4 regions of the Rhizobium sp. 11_C7_N12_5 genome follow, and region 2 is predicted to be linked to each of the others. Evidence: predicted binding sites of a transcription regulator. Region 2 holds the regulator's gene; each other region holds the start of a gene.

Region 1 (4,673 bases), 600 kb from region 2:
TTTCTGCCGAAAACGGAACACCGAATGCCGGCGCGAGATAAACAAAAACCCCGGTCAAGCCGGGGTTTTCGAAGAGCAAAAGCAGAAGCTTATCGCGTCAGGCGCTTATAGGTGACGCGGCTCGGATTGATGCTGTCAACGCCGAGACGGCGCATCTTGTCCTGTTCGTAATCCTCGAAGTTACCTTCGAACCATTCGACATGGCTATCGCCTTCGAAAGCGAGGATATGCGTGGCCAGACGATCAAGGAACATGCGATCGTGGCTGATGATGACGGCGCAACCGGCAAAGTTTTCAAGCGCGATCTCGAGAGCGCCAAGCGTTTCCGTATCAAGGTCGTTGGTCGGTTCGTCGAGCAGCAGAACGTTGCCGCCGGCCTTCAGCATCTTGGCAAGATGCACGCGGTTGCGCTGGCCGCCCGAGAGGTTGCCGACCTTCTGTTGCTGGTCGCCGCCCTTGAAATTGAAGGTCGCGCAATAAGCGCGCGAATTCATTTCATACTTGCCGAGCTTGATGACTTCGGCGCCGCCGGAGATCTCTTCCCAGACGGTCTTGCCGCCATCGAGTGCGTCACGGCTCTGGTCGACATAGCCGAGATGAACGCTGTCGCCGATGCGGATGCTGCCGCTATCCGGCTTTTCCTGGCCGGTGATCATGCGGAAAAGCGTCGTCTTGCCGGCGCCGTTCGGACCGATAACGCCGACGATACCGCCCGGCGGCAGCTTCAGCGACAGACCTTCGATCAACATCCGGTCGCCATAACCCTTGTTGATGCCTTCCATCTCGATGACCACCTGTCCGAGACGCTCACCGACCGGAATGATGATCTGCGCATCGCCGGGACGCTGGTTCTCGGCGGCATCGACCAACTCGTCATAAGCGCGGATACGGGCCTTGGACTTCGACTGGCGGGCTTTCGGGCTGGAAGCGATCCACTCCTGTTCGCGAGCGATCGCCTTCTGGCGACCGGCCTCTTCGCGACCTTCCTGCTGCATGCGCTTCGCCTTCGCCAGCAAGTAGGAGGAGTAGTTGCCTTCGTAGGGAATGCCGCGACCGCGGTCGAGTTCGAGGATCCAGCCGGTGACGTTATCCAGGAAGTAGCGATCGTGGGTAATCATCAGCACGGCGCCCGGATAGGCACGCAGATGCTTTTCCAACCAGGCGATGGTTTCGGCGTCGAGATGGTTAGTCGGTTCGTCGAGCAGCAGCACGTCCGGCTGCGACAGCAGCAGCTTGCACAACGCCACACGACGGCGTTCGCCGCCGGAGAGTTTGGTGACGTCGGCATCGCCAGGCGGGCAGCGCAACGCATCCATTGCCATCTCAACCTGGCTTTCCAGGTCCCAGAGATTCTGGCTGTCGATGATGTCCTGGAGCTTAGCGCCCTCTTCCGCCGTCTCGTCGGAATAGTTCATCATCAGTTCGTTGTAACGATTGAGGACGTCAGTCTTCGCCGCAACGCCTTCCATGACGTTTTCGAGCGCCGTCTTCGCCGGATCGAGCTGCGGCTCCTGCGCCAAATAGCCGATGGTGGCACCCTCGGCCAGCCAGGCCTCGCCGGTATACTCCTTATCGAGACCGGCCATGATCCGCAGCACAGTCGACTTACCTGCACCGTTCGGACCGAGAATACCGATCTTGGCATCGGGGTAGAAGGAGAGATGGATATTCTCGAGAATTTTCTTGGCGCCATAGGCCTTATTCAGACCGGCCATATGATAAATGAACTGACGTGCCATAGCTTGGGTTACTCCACGGGCGAACAACATTGTGAATTGTGCCGCTATGTAGGCGAAACCCCGCCCTCGGGCAACGGCGAAACCTTGTCCGAGGGCATTATCCGAGTCATAAAGCCCGTATTTCCTCAGAAACCGGCCGCATCCACCACGCCGCGATCGCACCCGAACGACGTGCTGCCGGCACCCTGGATCAGTTTGCCAAGCCGTGGCTCGCCACCCTGCTGCGGATCGATCGCATCTTCGGAGAGGCCGATCGTCAATTCCGAAATCATCCTGGTATTGCCGACCCGGCGGCAGCTCATCTTGATGCGCGCATTGGCACCCTCGCCGAAGCTCTGGTCGAAGGCGGCCTTGATGGTTTCGGCATCCAGCTCCTTGCCGATATTCTCAGCGAAAAGATCGCGCACGGCCGATGCATTGAGTTCGGCGATCAAACCGGCAGCGGTCGAGAAAAACTGATCGGCGCTGAGCTTCGTGCATGTGCCGTGCTTGATCCATTCATGGCGTTCGAGGCCGGACTGGGTGCCCGGCATGACCTTGTCGAGCTTTGCCTTGACTTCCTGCGACAGCTGAACCGCCGGTAGATCCTTCCAATCGCTGCTGCGGTCGGCCTGTTTCAAATCGTCCGAAACGTCGCAATATTCCTGCCGCATCGGCCAGAGGCCGTGCAGCGAGAAATTTGTGGCGTCATAGTTGTTCGACGATTGGTTCCGGCATTCCGCCTTCTTCTGGTTCGTCGCACAAAACGCCGGCTCCCAGCTCGCCGCCAGTATAAAGCGCGTCCGCCCTCTGCTCTGCTCCTGCGCCGCCGCGCTGGCGATCGTTCCGGCCGAAAGGAGCACAACCGCAAATATCCGAAGCAAATGCTTCATTTCATGCCTCCAATTAGAACATTATAGGAACAAATAAGCAGTTTGATTGAGTAGATGCAACCCTGAATCACATGGCTTGCGAAGATTTATTTCTGTGGGCTTCGATCGTTATCCGTTGCAATCAACCGAATGATGACCTTTCGTCCAAATGGGGAGGAACCATGCATGTTCGCCGAGACGCAACGCCTGGAAAGCCCGACGGGCGCGACGATTGCCTATCATCATTCGCCGGCTAAAGGCGATGCACGCGGCATCCTCCTGATATCTCATGGCCTTGCCGAACATTCACGCCGCTACGCAGCTTTTGCTGAAGCCATGGCCGCGCGCGGCTTTCATGTCTATGCCCATGATCATCGCGGCCATGGCGAGACTATTGCTGCCGACGCTCCAATCGGCCGTTTCGCGCGAAGAAACGGCGTCGGGCAGGTCATCTCTGATGTGCTGGCCATGCGCGAGCTTGCCGCGACGGCCCATCCCGGCCTGCCCATCATTCTCTTCGGTCACTCCATGGGAGGATTGATCAGCCTCAACACGGTCGTCACGCATCCGGACAAATTCGATGCCGTCGCGGTCTGGAACTCCAACTTCAATCCCGGCCTCGCCGGCCGCGCCGCCCAGCTCATCCTGAAGACGGAGCGCATGTTCAAAGGATCGGACGTCCCCAGCGGGCCGTTGCCGAAACTGACCTTCGCTACCTGGGGCAAATCCATCCCGAACCGCCGCACCGAGTTCGACTGGCTTTCGCGCGTTCCCGAGCAGGTGGACAAGTACATCGCCGATCCGCTCTGCGGCTTCAATGCATCTGTCTCGCTCTGGCTTGACATATTCGAGCTCAGCTTTCGCGCCCCGCAGAAAACCTATCTCGACCGGCTGCGGCGTGACATGCCGATTCATCTGACGGGAGGCGGCAAGGATCCCGCGACCGACAACGGAAAAGCGATTTCCTGGCTGTCAAACCATTTGAAAAATGCCGGCTTCTCTCATATTACAACCGCGATCCATCCGGACATGCGGCACGAGACGCTGAACGAAATCGGCGCCGCCCAAGCCATTTCCGACTTTGCCGACTGGTGTGAGAAGGTGACGGCAAGGAACTGATTCTCAAAGGAATTCTACAATGAATGCCAGCAGCGGCACCTCGCTTCGATTGCCGCAGTCGGAGCTGACCTTCGGCCTGTTGATGATGTTCCTCTCCGTCGTCCTCTCGCCGATCATCGACATATTCTCCAAGCTCGCGGCAGCCACCATTCCGCCGGCTGAAGTCACCGCCGCGCGTTTCATCCTCCAATCGCTCTTTGCGCTGCCGATGATGGCCATGCTTGGACAATGGGGCGTATGGACATGGCGTCGCAGCGGCGTGCATGCCATCCGCGCCGGCGTGCTCACGCTGTCCATGGTTTCGTTCGTGACGACGCTGCAGGTCATGGAAGTCGCCGATGCCATCGCCATCTTTTTCGTCGAGCCGATGATGCTGACCATTCTCAGCAGCATTTTCCTCAAGGAAACCATCGGCTGGCGGCGCTACACGGCCTGCGCCGTCGGTTTTTTCGGCGCGATGCTGATCATCCAGCCGAGCTTCGAAGAGGTCGGTTTCGTGGCGCTTTTGCCCGTCGTCACCGCGCTCTGCATCGCCGTCTACGTGATGATCACGCGCGTCGTCTCCCATAGCGAGGATGCATGGTCGATGCAGTTTCAAACGGGCATATGGGGCGTCGGCTTCAGCCTGATCCTGCTTGCGATTGGCCGTGCGACTGGTTCTGCCATCCTCGACCCCGTCCTGCCGGACCTGATTGCCATGCTTTATCTGCTCGGCGTCGGCGCCAGCGCCGCCGCCGCCGGCATCCTCACCGTACACGCCTATCGTGCCGTGCCAGCCTCGACGCTTGCGCCCCTGCAATATTTCGAGATCGTCTCGGCGACGATCTTCGGCTGGCTGGTCTTCGGCAACTTTCCGGATGCGATCAAGTGGCTCGGAATATTCATCATCATCGGCTCCGGGCTCTACATTCTCTGGCGCGAGCGGCGCTTTGCTTCCAAGCCGGTATCCGATACATCTGCAACA
Region 2 (4,673 bases):
CTTTTGGGCAATGCAGTAGGGCATTTGATCCCCCTGTTCCGGTAAATGGCGCAATTTGGCAGTGGGTGTGCCGATTTTGGTTGAATTCACCGAATGGTGACGGCAAAAATCGCGTCATAGCTGTAGTTTTGCGTGAGGCAGGCAGTGAATGCCTAATTTAGAGGCACCGGAGCAGCAGGAGGATGGCAGGAATCTTCCTGGGCCTGCAGAGCCTCACCATGCCGCCACGCCCCTTGTTTCTCGTGCCAAAGCGGAGCAGCGGGAGCGGACGCAGGATCAGGCGCCGCCGGTCGCGCGTTTCTACCTGGCTGTCAGTCGCATCAGATCCTTTGTTTGGCGCCTGATCGAAGAGGAGGCCGCGCATGGTCGTGCCATCCTGTTTGCGCCGATCTATATGGGCCTCGGCGCGATCTTCTGGTTCAAGGCCGATATCGATCCGCCGCCGCAGACGGTCCTTGCTGCGCTTCTGGTCCTGGCTGGCAGCTTTCTTTTCAGGCGCGAAGCGGGCCGCGTGCTTCGGCATGTCCTCTTCGCCGGCATGCTGGTTTGTCTGGGCATGGCTCTGGCACAGTGGGAAAGCTGGCGGGCATCGACCGTCATGCTCGACTCGGCTGTGACCACGACCGTCACAGGTCGGATCGAAAGGCGAGAATCCTACGATAACGGAGGTTGGCGATACGTCGTCAAAGTCGACAAGACAGAAAAGCCGGCCATTCGCAGACCGCCGGAGCGCGTCACCATTTTCGTGCGCAAACAGGCAGAACCGTTCAACCTCGGCGACCGCATCCAGGGCAAGGCGCGACTGACGCCTCCGGCCGGACCTGCTCTGCCTGATCTCAACGATTTCGCGTTCAGTTCCTATTTCAACGGCATCGGTGCAAACGGCTTTGCCTTTGGAAAGCCGACCCTTCTGTCACCGGCCAGTGATGTTGCGGCGGATTCGGTGTTGGATAAGGCGGATATCTGGCTTGCCGGCCTGCGCAACAGCATAGGCGACAGGATTAGAAGGACCTTGCCCGGTGACACCGGCGCTTTCGCGGCCTCACTTGTCACCGATGAGAGACGCGCGCTTTCGGACGAAACGACCGAAGCGCTGCGAATGGCCGGGCTCACGCATATCATTGCCATTTCCGGCCTCAACATGGCGCTTTCGGCCGGTATCTTCTATATCGGCCTGCGTTATCTGTTCAGCCTGTTTCCCGGCATGGCGCAGGCATGGCCGACCAAGAAGATAGCCGCTTTCGGCGCGCTGGTAACCCTGACGGCTTACTATCTCATTTCCGGCTTTGGCGTGTCGGCCGAACGCGCCTTTATCATGATGGCGATCATGCTGGTTGCCGTGCTCTTCGACCGGCCGTCGATCAGTCTGCGCAACGTTGCGCTCTCGGCAATCGTCATTCTCAGCCTGTCGCCGTCGCAGGTGCTCGGACCGAGCTTCCAGATGTCCTACGCCGCGACGCTGGCGCTGGTATCCGGCTACACGCTTTGGAAACGGCGCCAGCATCGGGAAAATATTCTTTCGCGCTCCAGGCTCCTGAGCCCGTTGCTGTTCGTTACGCGCTTCTTCGGCAGCATATTGTCGACCTCCTTCATTGGCGGCGCGTCGACGGCGATCTTCTCGATCGAGCATTTTCACCGGTTGGCGACATACGGCCTTGCAGCCAATCTCGCTGCGATGCCGATCGTCTCCTTCGTCGTCATGCCGTTTGGCATGGCGGCCATGTTGCTTATGCCATTTGGCCTCGACGGGCCCTTTTGGCAAATCACCGGCGAGGGACTGGAGTTGGTCATCGCTATCGCCAAAACGGTGGCGGGATGGGGCGGCGATATTACCTTCGGCCGCCAGCCCGCCTGGCTTATGCCGACGTTCATCACAGGCTTTCTGCTCATGACGATGTTGCGAACGAGCGTGCGCCATGTGGGCCTGCTGTTGCTGCTTTCTTCCCTCGGCGTGGCAGCATTCGGCTCTGGCGTGCCCAAACCGGATCTTATGATTTCCGAGGATGGTGTTCTGGTTGCCTTGCGACAGGACGACATACTGGCAACAAATCGCGAAAGACCGCAGGCTTTCATTTTCGAACAGTGGCAGAGGGCGCTGGTTGCGAGCGAGCATCAACCTCCGACTATCCTTCCTGTTGACAGCCGCCTTCCCCAGATCAGCAAGACGGATCATCGCCGGCGATTGAGCGTCGAAGAGCAGGGCGCAGTTCGCAAGGCAATGGATGAAGCACTCGACCAGGCCATGCAGGGCAGTTTTGCTTGCCAAAAGGGCGCATGGTGCGTCGCGATGCTTGAAAATGGCGCGATGCTGGTCACCATCGAGGACGCAGCTTACCTGTCGCCGGCCTGCGATACGGCCAATATCGTCGTCACTCCCGTACGACTACGCCTGGATCGCTGCCGCTCCGGCGCCATGCTTTTCACAGGCGCCACATTGCGGCAGACAGGGTCCATTGAGATGGACCTCAGCACCGACAAGCCAAATGTGGTAACTGCGTTCGAAAATCCACAGCGCCCATGGGCTCGGCACAGAACATACGATTGGCGCACAGGCACATTCGGCGCGCCGATCGTCCGAGCATCACCGGTCAGTGATAACGGCGAATGAGGCCAACGAGCTTGCCTTGCACCTTGACGCGATCCGGCCCGAAGATGCGGGTTTCATAAGCGGGATTGGCTGCCTCGAGCGCGATGGAGGCCCCCTTGCGGCGGAAGCGCTTCAACGTCGCTTCCTCGTCGTCGACGAGCGCGACGACGATATCGCCCGGATTGGCAGTCGTTGCATTGCGAATGATGACCGTATCGCCGTCAAAAATGCCGGCATCGATCATTGAATCGCCTCTTACTTCCAGCGCATAGTGCTCGCCCGAGCCGAGCATGTCGGCAGGGACGGTTATGTCGTGGGTATTGTTTTGGATGGCCGAGATCGGAACGCCAGCGGCGATGCGGCCCATGACCGGTACCGAAACAGAACTGTTCTGGTCGTCGTTCGCCACTTTTGGCGGAGCAGGCGGCGCAACTGGCTGGGGTTTGCCGAGGCTGCCTTCGATGACGCTCGGCGAAAAGCCGCGGCGCGGCTGCAGGCTTGGATTATAGGCATCCGGCAGCTTGATGACCTCAAGCGCTCTGGCCCTGTTCGGTAGCCGGCGGATGAACCCTCGTTCCTCCAAAGCCGTGATCAGACGGTGAATACCGGATTTGGATGCAAGATCCAGCGCGTCCTTCATCTCGTCGAAAGATGGTGGCACGCCGGACTCCTTCATCCGTTCGTGAATGAAGAGAAGCAGTTCCTGCTGCTTGCGCGTCAACATCGTCTTGGAACCCCAGAATCGAGAAAAGCGTGAAACAAATCCAGAACGGACACTATATGTTCCATATGTGTTCCGCAAGTACTTAAATTTCGGTAAAGCTTTGCACGGACAGTTAAATATTCGACATCACTGGGTGGACCCGATAAAAGTCTCATATGGTTATATTCGCGCTAACATATCGGAAAACATAAGGAAATGCTGTTTAGTCCTTCATTGGGCGCATGCAGCCTACCTTGAGTAGCTGACGCATGGATGAAAGCCATTTTCACGACATGCGAATCCGGTACCGATCAAAGAATCAGCCGCGTGATCTGGCGTCTTCGACAGGACATGCGGTGTCTTGCGCCTCTATCGTCTTGCTTTCATCTTGAATTGGAGGATGGATGGGCGCAAACCTGCGGGCGCAGGAAAATAGGAGACATCATGACTTTGTCGCCGCATCCGCTGGATCATCTCGTATTGCCGACCGTCAATCTCGCTTTGGCGCGCGAGCGGCTCGGCAAGCTCGGTTTCACCGTCGCTCCCGACGCCCGGCATCCGTTCGGCACCGAGAATGCCTGTGTCTTCTTTGCGGACAAGACCTATCTTGAACCGCTGGCAGTGGCATCCCCCGAGCAATGTGAGGAGAGCGTCGGCGCGGGGAATGTCTTCGTTGCGCGCGATCAGGCCTACCGCTTCCGGCTCGGTGAAGACGGCTTTTCAGCCGTGGTGTTCGGCTCGGAGGATGCTGTCGCCGATGACGAGCGCTTTCGGGTAAGCGCCATCTCGGCGGGACGCATGCTGGATTTCTCGCGTCCCATGAAAATGCCGGATGGAACGGAGACCGTCGCCGGTTTTCGTCTCGCTTTCGCCGCCGATCTGCGTGCGCCGGATTTTCTGGCCTTCTGCTGCCAGCGCATCAATCCGCTGCCGGCCGATCGCAGCGTGCTGGAGCGCCATGAAAACGGCGTCACCGGCATTGCGCGGGTGGCGATATCGACACCCACCCCGGCCGCATTCCGCACTTTCTTCGAAGCGATCGTCGGTGAACCCTGGATATCGGAACATTCTTTCGGTCTGACGATCAGGGCGGCCAATGCCGATATCGAGCTCCTGACGCCGGCAGGCATGGAAGCGTTTTACGATTTGCCTGTTCACTCGGACGATCCCGGCTTGCAGGCGCGCGCAATCCTTTTCAAAACACGCGATCTTTCCGTGACATCGTCGCATTTCGCTGCTAACGGCGTCACCTACACGCGTAAGAACAATCGTATATTGACAAGGCTGGCCCCCGGACCGGGCGCCCTGTTCGCCTTCGAGGAGATAGCATGAGCACGAATTCTGAAGTGATCGTCGGCGAGGGAGCCTCCAAGGTTCTGTTTT
Region 3 (4,673 bases), 920 kb from region 2:
GAGGCCGGACTGGTATTTCCAGGCGACCGAGACGATTGCGGGAGAGGCATGATGGCAGGCCCAGGCACCGAAAGATCCTTCATTCCCGTCGGCATCGCCGTGCTGACCGTCTCCGATACGCGCACGCTGGCCGACGACAAGTCCGGCGAAACGCTGGTCGCACGCATTGCCGAAGCCGGTCACAGGCTTGTCGGCCGCGCCATCGTTCCCGATGACAAGGAGCGCATTCGCGCCCAGGTGGAAGCCTGGACACTTGATGATGCGGTCGACGTCGTGATCACCACCGGCGGCACCGGTTTTACCGGCCGCGACGTCACGCCCGAGGCGCTGGAACCCTTGTTCGAAAAGCGGATGGACGGTTTTTCCGAGGTCTTCCATCGCATTTCCTACGACAAGATCGGCACGGCGACGATACAGTCGCGGGCAACCGGCGGCGTCGCCAATGCCACTTTCATCTTCGTGCTGCCGGGCTCTCCCGGCGCCTGCAAGGACGCCTGGGACGGCATATTGAAGGCGCAGCTCGACTACCGGCACATGCCTTGCAATTTCGTGGAGATCATGCCCCGCCTCGACGAGCATCTGAAGCGCGGTGGCGGTTCCAAATAGATCCTGCGTGTCCGCAAGGCCTCGCAGCCCGCTATGCCTTTGGCCCCGGCAGGGCAGGAATTGATTCCCAAGTATCACCGCTGAGAATGATGCAGCTCCGTCCGGAGACGTCGCTGATCATCAGCGTCCAGTTGCCGCTTTCGGCAGCGTAGATTTCAACGATGGTGTTGGGATCGAGCTTGCCGGCAGCCGACAGCTTTTCGGAAAGATGGTCGCCAAGGAATGCGATGATATCAACGCGCTTGGCGCAAGCCAGTGTCGCTTGGGAGGCGGCAACGCCGGGATAGAGAATTGCACTTGCAACGAAGGCCGTTGCCATAAGGCGGTAGAGCATCGTGCGTTTCATAACGCACCTCCTTTCGCCGAAATCTCGGCGGAAAAGGAGAGTTCCGCTGACCAGTTCCGCCGCATACCGGCATCTTCGTGGTCGGCCGCCCGACGCGATACGCGAAAGGTGCCGCCACAACAAAATTATGACAGCTATTCCCAGGTTTACAAATGGAATCTGGGACGATGAAAGCTCTATCGCGCCGCCCGCGCGACCCAGGATGGAATGAGCTCGCTTGAAAGCCTGCGGCTTTTCTGACCTTTGGCGAATTCCGCCAGCCGCATGCCGGTTCTGGCGACGGCGATGGCCTGTGGCTTGGAAAGCAGTAATCCCAGCTCCAGGGGCGGTGTGCCGCGGCCGATGCGCTGCAGGAAAGGCCGGCGATAACCGCGCGATGCGGTAAAGCGTGCAGGCACCTTGTTCAATGAAACATATTCAGCGATCTCGTCGATCCAGCCGGCCTGCGGGCGCGCGCCGGGCTCGACCAGCAGCAGCCATTCGCCGCGCGCCGTGCGCAATATGTCCTTTATATCCCACTGCGAATAGAACCGGCAGCCGGCGGCATCCGCCACCCGTGAGGTGCCGTCCCGCGAGCCGTGATCGAGCACGACGACATCGCAAACCAGGCCCTCGATAGCGCCCGCCACCAATGCCGCCAATGTCTGCGCCAGCTCAGGTTCCTGATCCTGACATTCGATGATTACCGTCAACATTGCCCATTTATAGAGCGGCGCACAATTTATTGCCAGCGCATAACCCCTCAAACCCGAAGGTTTAGCGGGAAGGCTTATACACAGCCTCAAAGGTCGCGGCGGAGTGCAATTTCGTATTTTGTTCTTGCATTGTTCTCATTTGTCGGATAGGAATTTAATCATCTTAGACGCGGCGTGCGGCGCCACGAACCGCCCTGGAGCTACCGATGAACGAGCAGTCCCTTGCAGGGCAGGCCGCATTCGCGCCTGCCAATACGCCAGACATTGCCAACGCCTTGATCGCCGACGCCGGCCTCAGGGTCGACGTCGAGCGCCGGCGCGGACGCGGCGCCGGGCTGAACCCGAGCGGCCGGTTCGAAGCTCGGCAGCGCGAGACCTTCGATGACGGCTGGCAGACCCTGGAGGAGCTTCCGCCCTTCAAGACCGAGGTGCAGGTGGAGAAGCCGCGCACCGCGATCACGCGCAACGAATCGCCCGATATTCCCTTCGATCGTTCCATCAATCCCTATCGCGGCTGCGAGCACGGCTGCATCTACTGCTTCGCGCGGCCGACGCATGCCTATATGGGCCTGTCGCCGGGGCTGGATTTCGAAGCGAAGCTGTTTGCCAAGCCGGATGCGGCGAAGCTTCTGGAGCGGGAACTGGCAAAGCCCGGCTACAAGCCGCGCGTCATCGCCATCGGCACCAACACCGATCCCTATCAGCCGATAGAGAAGGAATGGCGGATCATGCGCCAGATCCTCGAAGTGCTGAACAGGGCGAACCATCCGGTCGCTATCGTCACCAAATCAGCGCTGGTCATGCGCGATATCGATATCCTCAAGGACATGGCCGCCAAGAACCTGGTGCGGGTGGGCCTGTCGGTGACGACGCTCGATCGGAAGCTGGCGCGCACCATGGAACCGCGCGCCGCGACGCCGCCGCGGCGACTGGAGGCGATCCAGGCCCTGAGCGAGGCCGGCATCCGCACCTCGATCATGGTGGCGCCGATCATTCCCGCCCTCAACGACCATGAGATCGAGCGCATCCTCGATGCCGGCAAGGCTGCCGGCGCGCTGGAGGCAAGCTATGTGATCCTGCGGCTGCCTCTGGAAGTGAGCCCGCTGTTTCGCGACTGGCTGCTGCAGCACTATCCGGATCGCTACCGCCACGTCATGTCGCTGGTCCGCTCGATGCGCGGCGGCAAGGATTACGATGCGGAGTTCGGCAAACGCATGAAGGGTGCCGGACCCTATGCCTGGCAGATCAGCCGTCGCTTCGAAATGGCAACGCGACGGCTCGATCTCACACGCCGCAATATCGCGCTGCGCGACGACCTGTTCGTGCCGCCTGACGGCAGCGGCGTCCAGCTGTCGCTGCTCTGACCTTTCCTCGCGGGTTTTTCCCTGTGCCCGCTGGAAGAGAGCCCCCCAGGTTCGCCGCCCTGATCCACCGGGGGCTTGCAGGAGATCGGGTGGTGTGCGAGCTTTGCCGCATGCCACGCAGCACATCACCCGATTCTCCCATGCTTTTCGACGAAGCGCCAATCATCCCGACCTTCGAGCTGGAACTGATCGCCCGCCGCGCCGGACACTGGCCGGTCGCCGGTGCCGACGAGGCAGGCCGTGGGCCCCTCGCAGGGCCTGTCGTCGCAGCGGCAGTCATTCTCGATCCCGAACGCATTCCGCAGGGGCTGAACGATTCCAAGCAGCTCACCGCCGCCAGACGCGAAGCGCTGTTTGTCGAAATCCTCGCGACGGCAACCGTTTCCATTGCCTCATCGAGTGCAGCCCGTATCGACACGACGGATATCCGCAAGGCAAGCCTCGACGCGATGCGCCGTGCCATTTGCAGCCTGGCGGTGCCGGCAAGCTATGTGTTGACCGACGGCCTCGATGTGCCCGCGGGCCTTGCCTGCCCTGGCAAGGCTGTGGTCAAGGGCGATGCGCGCTCTTTCTCGATCGCAGCCGCCTCGATCGTCGCGAAGGTGACGCGTGACCGGATGATGGCGCGAGCAGGCGACGTTTTTCCCGCCTATGGCTTCGCGGCCCATGCCGGCTATGGCACTGCCCAGCATCGCGCCGGCATCGAGCTGCATGGCCCGTGCTCCCTGCACCGCATGAGCTTTCGGCCCCTGAAGAAGGAAGCCGTCTGAAGATCATATCGCTGCTATCTGTTACTCGGTCATTCCTGCCGTAATTTCCGCCGACCATCTCGTCATATAGGCAATGTCCAGGCGGTAGCCCTGATCATGTCCCTCCTTGAGGTCCCGCCGGTATTTTTCGACGCCGCGCGCCGCCTCCTGCTCCATGAAGCTCAGCAGCGCCTCCAGCCGCTCGACGATGGCATCGGGCAGAGAGCGGCGTTCTGCAGCCGACATTCCATAGGCATCGGCAAAGATGCGGGCACGCCGGATCTGGTTGTCCAGCCCATCCAGGCTTTCCACCCCGATGCCTGAGGACAGCGGCGCCCAGCGATAGACGGCATAGGCCAGATCCCAGCACCGAGGGGCGGGATGAGCCGTCTCGAAGTCGATGATACCAGTCACCTCGCCGCCGTTCAGTACGACATTATAGGGTGCGAAATCCCCATGGCAGATGACTTCGCGCGGCGTTCGGGCCGGCAATTGCCATATGCATTCCGTTGCAAGGTCGCGCAGAAACCGAGCTGAACAATCGTGATAATGACGAAGCAGAGACGCCGCCGACCGCAAGGCCAGTTCGGAGCGCATTTCGACGTTGTCGTCGAGATCGCCGGTGGTGCCGGGCAGATAGGTCACTTTCTCCCAGACCGCATCAAATCCAGCCGGCGGCGGAGCTGCGGCAAAACCATGTCGCCGCAAGGCGGCGAGCAAAGCATGAACGCTTGGTGTCCATGGGCGAACCGGCCGCAGGATGTGATCGCCCTGACGAAACGGTTCCTCGCCGTCCAATATCTGCATCGACCCTCCCTGCGCGCCCAAATGATCTAGATGCGGAAGGGGCCCTTAGTCAAACACCGAGAAGACGGGAGGCCAAAACAAAAAAAGCCCCGCCGAGGCAGGGCTC
Region 4 (4,673 bases), 2.0 Mb from region 2:
GAGGCTTTCGCCGCTCAGGCATGCGCCGTCAACAAGGACCTCGGCTGGGATACGTCGATCGTCAACGTCAATGGCGGCGCCATCGCCATCGGCCATCCGATCGGCGCTTCCGGCGCGCGCATCCTCAACACGCTGCTGTTCGAAATGAAGCGCCGCGGCGCCCGCAAGGGTCTCGCCACGCTGTGCATCGGCGGCGGCATGGGTGTTGCCATGTGCTTCGAGGCATTTTGAAGCATCTCGAGCGCGGGGGCGCTCGAGATCCCGAGCAAGGTTTTCCAGAAGAGGCGGCGAAGGCGGAGCAGGCGACCTGATGAGCGGTCGTCTCGTCTCCGCAGCAACAAAGGGGAGTGGCACATGAGCAGAGTGGCATTGGTAACGGGGGGTACGCGAGGAATCGGAGCGGCCATTTCAATGGCGCTGCGCAATGCGGGCTACAAGGTGGCGGCAACCTATGCCGGCAATGAGGAAAAAGCGCGGGCCTTCCACGAAGTGACAGGCATTGCCGTCTACAAGTGGGATGTGACCGACTACGAGGCCTGCGGCAAAGGCATCGCCAAGGTCGAGCACGATCTCGGCCATGTCGAGGTTCTGGTCAACAATGCCGGCATTACCCGGGACGCCATGTTCCACAAGATGACGCCACAGCAATGGCAGGAGGTTATCAATACAAACCTCACCGGCCTGTTCAACATGACGCATCATGTCTGGCAGGGCATGCGCGACCGCAGCTTCGGCCGCGTCATCAACATATCGTCGATCAACGGTCAGAAGGGGCAGATGGGCCAGGCAAATTATTCCGCCGCCAAGGCCGGCGACCTCGGCTTCACCAAGGCGCTCGCGCAGGAGGGGGCTGCCAAAAACATCACCGTGAATGCCATTTGCCCGGGCTATATCGGCACGGAAATGGTGCTTGCTGTGCCGGAAAAGGTTTTGAACGAGCGCATCATTCCGCAGATCCCCGTGGGACGTCTGGGCCAGCCCGAGGAAATCGCCCGCGTCGTTGTCTTCCTTGCCAGCGACGATGCCGGTTTCATCACGGGATCGACGATATCAGCCAATGGCGGGCAGTTCTTCGCTTGAAGCCGATCTTCGTTATCGGTGGGATTGCCGGGCGAGCCCGGCAATCATCCTCGGCCTGAATTGGCCGATTGCTGCCGTCGCGGCTTGAATTCCAGGACGACGGCTTCCAATGCCATCCGCCGCTTTTCCTTGTCACGCGCCCTTGTCGCGTAGACGAGCGCGTAAAAACTGGTGCCAATGAGCGCGAACGCTGCAATGCTTGCGATGATTGCGGCCATGATGCCGTTCCTTTCTCAAAACACTGCTCCCTTCCCGCGATCGGTTCTCGCGGGAAGAGGATTGTCCTACAGGAGTTGCTCTCCCCGGGGGGGCGGCGCAAAGAGCCTGACGATCATGATCGACCGTCAAGGGCAACCGGCCATGAGGCGTCAGCCTGCCTTAGCGGCAACGAGCCTCGTAACGGTGACCATAGCGGTCGCGGTAGATGCAATAGCCGCTACGTTCATGCGACCGTCCGATAAGGTTGCCGACGACACCACCGGCGACAGCGCCGACCGCGGCGCCACCCCAGCTATGCGTGGCCACGCCACCGATCAGGGCGCCTGTACCGGCGCCGATGGCTGTGCCTTTCTCCGTGGCGGTGCACGACGCTAGTGCGCCGACGAGCGCGATCGCGACGATGATCTTCTTCATGGTGTTAGCTCCCTAGTGTTTCGAGGTTTTCAACAATGGTCTGAGGATCAGATCCGACCCATCAATAGCAGAATAAGAACGATAACGAGAACAAGTCCGAGGCCGCCTGATGGACCATATCCCCAAGCCCGGCTGTAACCCCAGCTCGGAAGTGCGCCGATCAGTAGCAGAATCAGTATGACGAGCAGTACCGTACCAAGCATGATGCGTCCTCCATGTGCGTCGCTCGAACATTTCGCCGGCACGGGCTTGTCGCCCGGCCAACAGCATATTCCATGCGACCCCGCTGGTTCGTTTGTGGGGAACTAGCGGAGTTCCTTGCGTTGCTGCCGTAGAAACTTTCTTCCGGGAAAATTGTTCCGGCTAAGAAATAAAAATACGCGAGTGCAATGGGCTCGGTGTCCGGCAAAGGGTTAACGCGATCATGTGATGTGATGGCGAACCGGCCAGGCAGGACTTATGCCTATGGTTAAAATTTTCTAAAAATACAATGTGTTGCGGTGAACGAAACGGGAAGGCGATCATGTCTGTGATTCGTCTGCGATTCGTTCTGCATATGGCCTTGGTTAACGTTGGGTCGGCGGGGAAGGCGCTTGCGCTCGAGGCTCGAGCGGGAAGGAGCCTGGGCGGTTCGCCGGAAAGTGGTGTGTCGCAGGTCCGATTGGTTAATGGGGACGAGTTTGCGCGTTGGCCGGCGCCCGCGTGCCGTTCTTCATCTCGCGATGCATTTCTGTCCAGCTACTAGATATGGCCGTGAACAAACGAAATACGCGGACGAATCAGCGATTCGTGTCCGATTCGTTCCGGCTTTGGTCGAAGCGTTAACGGATACAATTACAGGGTGTATTTATTGATTCATTATATCTGGGCTCGCTGAAAGATTAACCGCAATCCAAGATTCGGGCCGAATCGCGGTCTCAACCATTCAGAGTCCTGCGTGCTTTCGACGAAAAGCCGCTATATATTGTAGAGAACAAAGACAGAAACTGCCGGAATCAGCGATTCGTCGCTGATTCGTTCCGGCTTTGGCCCGATTGTTAATGCGACGGCGGGCACATCGGGAAATCCGGTATGTTTACAAATGATTAACCGTAAATCCGTGTGAAATTTCGCCTCCCGCGAATTCATTGCTTGACTCCCCTTTCCGCGAAAAAGGCCATGAAAGTGCGATTCAGTATCTGGTGGGATTCTGTGAATCGAAATCCATATATAGTAGTGAACGAATGAAGAACGCCGCCGAGTCAGCGATTCGTCGCCGATTCGTTCCCAAGCTGTTCCCCAGTCGGGGGGACTCGCATGGGATGCAGGGATAATGTAGCTTTTGGTTGAGACTGCCGTTTATGAAATCAGCTGTTGCGGCCGCTGTTTTTTGATTCAGGTCTTGCCTTTGTCACATATGGTCGTCATTTGTTCTTCTCTTCAAGGAGGAGCTCGCTGATCGGAAGACGGTAGTTTCTCGCCCATGCACGGACCCATGACTCAAATCTCGCACCCCATGATCCTGAGCGGACGCGGCGTGACCGCAGTGCTCGGACCTACCAATACCGGCAAGACCCATTATGCCATCGAGCGCATGGTGGCGCATGGCAGTGGCGTGATCGGCCTGCCGCTGCGGCTGCTCGCGCGTGAGGTCTATACGCGCGTCGTTGAGAAGGTCGGGGCCCAGCATGTTGCGCTGGTGACGGGTGAGGAAAAGATATCGCCGCCCAATGCGCGCTTTTCGGTCTGTACCGTCGAGGCCATGCCGCGCGAGACGCGTGCTTCCTTCGTCGCCATCGATGAAGTGCAGCTGGCCGGAGATCTGGAACGCGGCCATATCTTTACGGATCGCATCCTGCATTTGCGCGGCCGGGACGAGACGCTGCTGCTCGGCGCCGGCACGATGCGGCCGATTCTCGAGCAGCTTCTGCCCGGGATTACCGTCATCGAGCGGCCGAGGCTGTCGCATCTCTTCTATGCCGGGCAGAAGAAGATCACGCGCCTGCCGCAACGCACGGCGATCGTCGCCTTTTCCGCCGACGAGGTTTATGCCATCGCGGAGCTTATTCGCCGCCAGCGCGGCGGAGCCGCCGTCGTGCTCGGCGCGCTGAGCCCCCGCACCCGCAATGCGCAGGTGGCGCTCTACCAGGAAGGCGATGTCGAATATCTGGTCGCCACCGACGCCATCGGCATGGGCCTCAATCTCGACGTCGATCATGTCGCCTTTGCCCAGGACCGCAAGTTCGACGGCTATCAGTTCCGCAATCTCAATCCCGCCGAGCTCGGCCAGGTCGCAGGCCGCGCCGGGCGCCATCTGAAGGACGGCACTTTCGGCGTGACGGGTCAGGTCGATCCCTTCGACGATGAGCTGGTGCGCCGGATGGAGGGGCACGAATTCGACACGGTGAAGGTGCTGCAATGGCGCAGCAAGGATTTCGACTTCGCCTCGATCGCCGCGCTGCGCGCCAGTCTCGAAGACGCCCCGCGCGTGCAGGGCTTGACGCGGGCGCTGCCTGCGGTAGACCAGCAGGCGTTGGAATATCTGTCACGCGATCTGGAGATTGCCGATCTTGCCAGCAGCCCGGCGCGGGTCGAAAAATTATGGGAGGCCTGTGCGCTTCCCGACTATCGGCGTATCACGCCCGCCCAGCATGCCGATCTTATCGCTACCCTCTTTTCCGATCTCGTGCGCTATGGCACGGTGAAAGAGGACTTCCTGGCCGAGCAGGTGCATCGAGCCGATCGGACAGATGGCGAGATCGACACGCTTTCGGCGCGAATCGCGCAGATAAGGACTTGGACCTATGTGTCGAACCGGCCCGGTTGGCTTGCCGATCCGACACACTGGCAAGAAAAGACGCGGGAAATCGAAGATCGATTGTCCGATGCGTTACATGAACGGTTGACGAAACGCTTTGTTGATCGCAGGACATCTGTGCTCATGAAGCGCCTGAGAGAGAATGCGATGCTGGAAGCTGAAA

Evidence for each region. Region 2 encodes LexA, which represses DNA repair genes until DNA is damaged. Its sites were predicted from a motif close to TGTTCNNNNTGTGTTCNG; they were not measured.
Region 1: a site for LexA is predicted at 2,626-2,643, ahead of AB8B29_RS09610 (ribonuclease T2 family protein). Genes of this name have one in related genera too.
Region 3: a site for LexA is predicted at 1,767-1,784, ahead of AB8B29_RS02000 (PA0069 family radical SAM protein). Genes of this name have one in related genera too.
Region 4: a site for LexA is predicted at 3,111-3,128, ahead of AB8B29_RS16245 (helicase-related protein). Genes of this name have one in related genera too.

The regions. Positions count from the first base shown of each region.
Region 1 is NZ_JBPWPY010000001.1:1,941,250-1,945,922, forward strand. It holds gene ettA (energy-dependent translational throttle protein EttA) at 90-1,739, opposite strand; gene AB8B29_RS09610 (ribonuclease T2 family protein) at 1,865-2,611, opposite strand; gene AB8B29_RS09615 (alpha/beta fold hydrolase) at 2,777-3,709, shown strand; gene AB8B29_RS09620 (DMT family transporter) at 3,729-4,673, shown strand, end outside.
Region 2 is NZ_JBPWPY010000001.1:1,337,043-1,341,715, forward strand. It holds gene AB8B29_RS06690 (ComEC/Rec2 family competence protein) at 149-2,608, shown strand; gene lexA (transcriptional repressor LexA) at 2,589-3,311, opposite strand; gene AB8B29_RS06700 (VOC family protein) at 3,735-4,622, shown strand; gene kdsA (3-deoxy-8-phosphooctulonate synthase) at 4,619-4,673, shown strand, end outside.
Region 3 is NZ_JBPWPY010000001.1:419,623-424,295, reverse strand. It holds gene AB8B29_RS02020 (4-(cytidine 5'-diphospho)-2-C-methyl-D-erythritol kinase) at 1-52, shown strand, start outside; gene moaB (molybdenum cofactor biosynthesis protein B) at 52-606, shown strand; gene AB8B29_RS02010 (hypothetical protein) at 638-952, opposite strand; gene AB8B29_RS02005 (glycosyl transferase) at 1,129-1,647, opposite strand; gene AB8B29_RS02000 (PA0069 family radical SAM protein) at 1,854-3,011, shown strand; gene AB8B29_RS01995 (ribonuclease HII) at 3,122-3,781, shown strand; gene AB8B29_RS01990 (phosphotransferase enzyme family protein) at 3,803-4,567, opposite strand.
Region 4 is NZ_JBPWPY010000001.1:3,310,888-3,315,560, reverse strand. It holds gene AB8B29_RS16270 (acetyl-CoA C-acetyltransferase) at 1-231, shown strand, start outside; gene AB8B29_RS16265 (beta-ketoacyl-ACP reductase) at 355-1,080, shown strand; gene AB8B29_RS16260 (hypothetical protein) at 1,125-1,298, opposite strand; gene AB8B29_RS16255 (YMGG-like glycine zipper-containing protein) at 1,459-1,713, opposite strand; gene AB8B29_RS16250 (DUF3309 family protein) at 1,761-1,916, opposite strand; gene AB8B29_RS16245 (helicase-related protein) at 3,188-4,673, shown strand, end outside.